Regions from separate parts of the Macrococcus epidermidis genome, predicted to be linked through region 2. Evidence: predicted binding sites of a transcription regulator. Region 2 holds the regulator's gene; the other holds the start of a gene.

Region 1 (3,437 bases), 520 kb from region 2:
ACCGGTTGGTAAGTATTGGGGCAATGCGGCAAACTGGGCATATAAAGCACGTTATGCAGGATATAAAGTTAGAAGATCACCAATTAAAGGTGCTGTACTTGTTTCTCAAAGTGGATATTATGGTCATGTTGCAGTAGTGGAAAGAACATATAGTAATGGATCAATTTTAGTATCAGAAATGAATTATCCTCGTCAAGGTGTTAAGACTTATCGTGTGATTTCTAAATATCAAAAAGGAAACTATCAATATATTTATTAAAATTATACAGAAGATGAACATTAAATGGTTCATCTTCTTTTTTGTTTTTAAGTTGACTTAGGTTTAAACTTATTTCTAATTACGTTATGATAGACATAATAACTATTGAGGTGGAAAGATGAAGCATTTAATCACGGCAATACTTCTTTTTATATTTTTAAGTTTAGTGGGATATAGTATTTATCAAGCGACACAATTTAATACAGCTTCAGATGATGCAAAGCAGGTAACAACCCATGAACATCCTATCAACAATCAAAATATTAGTAATGTAACGGTAAATGATTTAGAATCAAATCAATTTAAATTGAAAGAACAATTAAAACATGATATCAATATCATTAATTTCTGGGCATCATGGTGTGGCCCATGTAATGAAGAGATGCCTGAACTTGTTGCTTTTGATAACGAGAAACCTAATCATGTAGGATTAATCGGTATGAATGTGCAGGACAAAGAGAAAAAGCGAACTGCGTTTATACAGCAGTATAAAGCGAAATACCCGATGTTAGTTTTAGATGAAGCACAAATGAAACAATATAAGATTAACAATATTCCTACAACAATTTTTGTTGATAAAAATGGTAAGGTTTTAAAAACTTATATTGGTGAACTCAATAGAAATAAGTTAGAAAAAATAATAGCAGATTTAAAATAAAGAGGAGTGATTGTAGTGGGTGTACATCAATATTTTAAAAGTTTATCTGACTTAGAAAAGCTGATACGCTGTCCAGGTAAGTTCAAATATCAGGAGCATAATGTAGCAAGTCACTCTTTTAAAGTTACAAAAATTGCGCAGTATCTTGCTACAGTTGAAGAATATCATGGCACTGAGATTAACTGGAAAAATGTCTATGAAAAAGCACTCAACCACGATTATCCTGAAATTTTTACAGGTGATATAAAAACACCTGTTAAATATGCTTCTAAAGAGCTTAAGCAATTATTCAGTGATGTGGAAGAACAGATGATTGCACGTTTTATAGACTCTGAATTTCCGGAAAGCTATCGAGCGATTTATCATGAACGATTAAAAGAAGGAAAAGATGAAACGATAGAAGGTCAAATCCTTTCAGTGGCTGATAAAATTGATTTACTATACGAGTCTTTTGGAGAGATCCAGAAAAGAAATCCAGAACCGCTATTCTTTGAAATATATGAAAAGAGCTTACGCACAATTATACAATTTGACCACTTACATTGTGTACAGGATTTCCTTGAAAATATACTTCCTGAAATGTTACAGGAAAAATTTATTCCACGTTCAGAATTAAAGGAATTAACGGTATCAATATTAGAAGTAAAAGAGTCAGATCTATGACGATATGGTATTGGTTAGCATCATTATTACCAGCGCTTATGGTCGTTATATTTAGTATGATTGTCAGAAATAAATACACGGGCATGATACTATCTACTATAGTAATCGGTGTATCAGTCTATAAAGGATTTTTTCATTCACAGATGATCGTATTTTTAGATACGATGAGTCTAATTATTGGTTATTTAATTGTGGACTTTTATAAATTAGATAAAGGAAATGACTAACAGTTCAAACATTTTATGTTCTGAGCTGTTTTCTTTTTATATGATAAAGTTAGTGTAATATCTCGTCCGAACAAATGTTTGTATTTTTTATTTTTTTTTTGGTAAAATATTATCGAAAAGGAGGGCGCATATGGAACATCATCCGTTTGTTATTAAATCAGATTATAAGCCTGCTGGCGACCAGCCAGAAGCGATTAAAAAAATCGTAGAAGGTATTAAAGAAGGTAAGCGTCATCAGACTTTACTTGGTGCAACAGGTACAGGTAAGACGTTTACAATGAGTAATGTTATTAAAGAAGTTGGTAAACCTACGTTAATTATGGCCCACAATAAGACTTTAGCAGGTCAATTATATAGTGAGTTTAAAGAGTTTTTCCCTGATAATCGTGTTGAATATTTCGTGAGTTATTATGATTATTATCAACCTGAAGCGTATGTGCCTTCTACAGATACTTTTATCGAGAAAGATGCATCGATTAACGATGAGATCGATAAATTACGACATTCGGCAACGAGTGCTTTATTTGAACGTGATGATGTGATCATCATCGCTTCAGTAAGCTGTATCTATGGATTAGGAAACCCTGAAGAATATAAAGATATGGTTGTAAGTATGCGTGTAGGGATGGAGGTTGAACGCAATCAATTATTACGTAAATTAATTGATATTCAGTATGCACGAAATGACATCGATTTTAAACGTGGTACATTCCGTGTGCGTGGAGATGTCGTCGAAATTTTTCCGGCTTCTCGTGACGAGCAATGTGTACGTGTTGAATTCTTTGGAGATGAAATTGAACGAATTCGTGAAATTAACTACTTAACAGGAGAAGTACTTAAGGAACGTGAGCATTTCACATTATTCCCAGCCAGTCACTTCGTTACACGTGAAGAAAAAATGCAGATTGCAATTGAACGTATCGAGAAAGAATTGGAAGAACAGCTGAAAAAATTTAGAGAAGAAGGTAAATTACTTGAAGCACAACGTCTAGAGCAACGTACGAACTATGATTTAGAAATGATGCGTGAGATGGGATTCTGTTCAGGCATTGAGAATTATTCTGTGCATTTGACATTACGTCCACTAGGTGCAACACCTTATACTTTACTTGATTATTTCGGTGATGACTGGTTAATCATGATGGATGAAAGTCACGTTACATTGCCACAGGTTAGGGGTATGTATAATGGTGACCAGGCACGTAAAAATGTGTTGGTAGATCACGGATTCAGATTGCCGAGTGCGCTTGATAACCGACCGCTTAAATTTGAAGAATTTGAAGCAAAAGGACATCAGTTTGTCTATGTTTCTGCAACACCAGGGCCTTATGAAATTGAACATACAGATGAAATGGTAGAACAGATTATTCGACCAACTGGATTACTTGATCCAATTGTTGAAGTACGTAAATCTGAACATCAAATTGATGACTTAATGGAAGAAATTAGACAACGTATTGAAAAAAATGAACGTGTACTCATTACGACATTAACGAAGAAGATGAGTGAAGATCTAACGACCTATTTAAAGGAAGCAGGAATTAAAGTTAACTATCTTCATTCTGAAATAAAAACTTTAGAACGTATAGAAATCATTCGTGATCTAAGATTAGGTGTTTTCGATGTACTT
Region 2 (3,437 bases):
TTCATTTTCAGTGTTAACATCCTGACAGCCCACTAATAATATTCCTAATGATAAGATGCCTAAACCTGTTAATATACTTTGTTTCATAATAATTCTCCTTTTTCGTAATCATTACGATTCAATACTAAAGCAATACAATATAAATGTAAATAGGAATTATTACTATTTAAACAAAAAGTTAAATAAATTAAAAAAAGATGGTATGATGAACATCATATAATATAGAAAAGTAGGGTTGAAATGTCTAACTATCATATCAAGATACTCGTTTTGTTTATTTATGCATTCATATTATTCATATGTCGTTATGGCTTAATGATCATTGATGATAAAATAACGATATTATTGCTCGTATTAGGATTTGGGACTGTGGCGTTATTAAATAAGAGGGAATAAGTAGCAAATATTAAAATGAATAAGCAGAGAAAGAGCTTAAGACAAATGTGCGAATACACATTGTCTTAAGCTTTGTTTAATTTAATAAATTTTTAATTAGTAACGATCGATAACATCAACGTCTTTTGGCATAAAGAGTGCAAGAATAAGATAGATTGTAAATGTTGGGATATGTACAGTTAAGAATGAAACAAGAATAAAGATAACACGGAGTAGTGTTGAATCCATGTTTAAATATTCAGCAAAACCGCCTAATACACCAGCCAAATATCTATCAGTTGTAGAACGTGCTAATTTTCTATGCATGTCATTCGCCTCCTTAACTATATTATATCAAGGAAAAGGAAAGTTATAAAATTTCTGAAGTGGAAAAAGTGAAATATTTGTATGTTCTCATGAATTATTGTAAAATATTAGTAGTTAATTTAATATAAATTGTTACTTCCTGTATTAAAAACAAATACATCGATGTTTGATTCATTTCTTTTTGGGTATATTTTATAAGTAAGCCTTTTATAATGAATATACATTATAAGAATGAGATAAGGGGATAGTACGATGGAAACAAAATCAAAAGAACATAAAGACATATTAGAACAAGTAAAAGAAATCATTGGACGTAAATAATCGTAATAGTAAAATAATTATTATCTAAATGTAAAATAATATAAACGAAAATAAGAGCGAATGACATTAGTCATGCGCTCTTATTTTTAAAATTCTCTAAACAACCCAACAACTTTGCCTAAAACAGTTACAGAATCTAAATAGATTGGATCCATTGAACTATTTTCTGGTTGTAATCGATAACGATTATTTTCTTTATAGAATCTTTTGACAGTTGCTTCGTCTTCTTCAGTCATAGCAACGATAATATCCCCATTCTCTGCAATAGACTGTCTTCTAACAATCACTTTATCTTTATCAAATATACCAGCTTCTATCATACTTTCACCAACAACATCTAAAATAAAGATGTCACTATTATGACTACTTGTAAAGTGAGCAGGTAATGGAAAGTATTCTTCAACATTCTCAATCGCAGTAATAGGGACCCCTGCTGTTACTTTACCGATAACCGGAACGTGAATGGTTTCTGAATAATCAGTAGGTGTTTCATCCTGTACTATTTCTATCGCTCGTGGCTTAGTTGGGTCTCTTTTAATATATCCTTTTTCTTCTAATCGAGATAAATGCCCATGAACTGTCGAAGATGAAGCTAAACCAACCGCTTCTCCGATCTCTCGAACACTAGGTGGGTATCCTTTAGTTGATACAACATGTTTTAAATATTCATATATTTCTTCTTGCCTTTTAGTTAGTTCTCTCATTTATAAACACTCCTTAGCATTGGTGTTATTTGTATTATAGCATATACGTTCGCATGTAACAAACATTTGTTCGTGTTTTTATTGACACAGAACAAACGTTCTGTTAAAGTATAAATACAAACAAATGTTCTAGGAGGAATTAACTATGACAGTTACTATTTCAAAGGAATTTATGATGTATTTTCTATTATTTATTGTAATTACAGTCTTCGGCCTTTTATATATGACGCAATCTCAATATATTTATGAACAAACTTCACCAGGCATTACAGAACAAGTAAGCGAACAAAATGATGTTCGTAATGATAAAGAACAAACGATACATGATCCAGTGCAAAATGGAGAGGTTTTAGGTGTTGTAAATTAAACGTCCATATAATTTTTTACTTAAGCGAGTGTGACCAGTTGGTTTCACGCGCTTTTTTTGGTATCTTTAAATGGAAAGGAATGAGGGTATGTTAGAACAAGAAAAAATGAATAGAATAAATGAATTAGCACAAAAAAAGAAAACTGAAGGATTAACTGAAGAAGAAGGTAGAGAGCAAACGTTATTACGTAAAGAATATCTTCAGACTTTCAGAAATAGCTTTCAAAAAACAATAGAGAACGCAAAGGTAATCGATCCTGAAGGCAATGATGTTACGCCTGAGAAAGTGAAAGAAATTCAAAGAAACAATAATTTAAGAGAATAATAAATAGTTTATTAATGAGTAATTAATATACTAGATAATTATGTATTAGTTTAGTTGAATAATTTAAAATATATTATAAAGGAGAAATAAATATGTTTACAAAAGAAGATCAACTTGCAATTGACACGATCAGAGCATTAAGTATCGATCAGATTGAGGCTGCAAATTCTGGTCATCCGGGTTTACCGATGGGTGCTGCACCATTTGCTTATACATTATGGACGCGTCACCTGAACTTTAATCCTAGCTCAATGAATTTCTTCAATCGAGATAGATTTATTCTTTCTGCTGGTCACGGATCGGCATTATTATATTCTTTATTACATGTTTCTGGTGGATTAGCACTAGAGGAACTGAAAAACTTTAGACAATGGGATTCTAAAACACCAGGACATCCGGAATTTCGTCATACTGAAGGTGTGGAAATTACAACTGGACCATTGGGTCAAGGATTTGCGATGAGTGTTGGATTTGCGATGGCTGAGAAGCATTTAGCTGCTACGTATAACAAAGATATAGATATTGTAGATCATTATACGTATGCACTTGTTTCAGACGGAGATTTAATGGAAGGTATATCTCATGAAGCTGCAAGTTTAGCAGGTCATCTTAAATTAAATAAACTGATTGCTTTATACGATTCAAATGATATTTCTTTAGATGGAGATCTTGACAAAGCATTCTCTGAGGATGTAAAAGGTCGCTTTGAAGCTTATGGCTGGGAGCATATCTTAGTTGAAGACGGTAATGACTGTGATGCGATTGATAAAGCGATTACGCAGGCAAAATCTTCAGACAAGCCTTCAATTATTGAAGTTAAGACAATCATCGGGTATGGTTCACCAAACCGTCAAGGAACAAATGGTGTGCATGGTGCGCCACTTGGTAATGAAGAGAGAATTTTAGCATTTGAAACATATGGATTAGATGCAAACTTAAAATTTGAAGTACCACAATCTGTATATGACATCTTTAATGAAACGATGTTAAAACGTGCAAATGAAGCAGAAGAAACATG

Evidence for each region. Region 2 encodes LexA, which represses DNA repair genes until DNA is damaged. Its sites were predicted from a motif close to CGAACATATGTTCG; they were not measured.
Region 1: the regulator LexA is predicted to act here: its motif matches at 1,875-1,888, upstream of uvrB (excinuclease ABC subunit UvrB).

The regions. Positions count from the first base shown of each region.
Region 1 is NZ_CP073819.1:729,151-732,587, forward strand. It holds gene KFV12_RS03915 (CHAP domain-containing protein) at 1-259, shown strand, start outside; gene KFV12_RS03920 (TlpA family protein disulfide reductase) at 378-917, shown strand; gene KFV12_RS03925 (YfbR-like 5'-deoxynucleotidase) at 933-1,580, shown strand; gene KFV12_RS03930 (CsbA family protein) at 1,577-1,807, shown strand; gene uvrB (excinuclease ABC subunit UvrB) at 1,938-3,437, shown strand, end outside.
Region 2 is NZ_CP073819.1:1,245,625-1,249,061, forward strand. It holds gene KFV12_RS06505 (metal-binding protein ZinT) at 1-87, opposite strand, end outside; gene KFV12_RS06510 (hypothetical protein) at 241-396, shown strand; gene KFV12_RS06515 (PspC domain-containing protein) at 493-702, opposite strand; gene lexA (transcriptional repressor LexA) at 1,110-1,727, opposite strand; gene KFV12_RS06525 (hypothetical protein) at 1,873-2,094, shown strand; gene KFV12_RS06530 (DUF896 domain-containing protein) at 2,183-2,419, shown strand; gene tkt (transketolase) at 2,512-3,437, shown strand, end outside.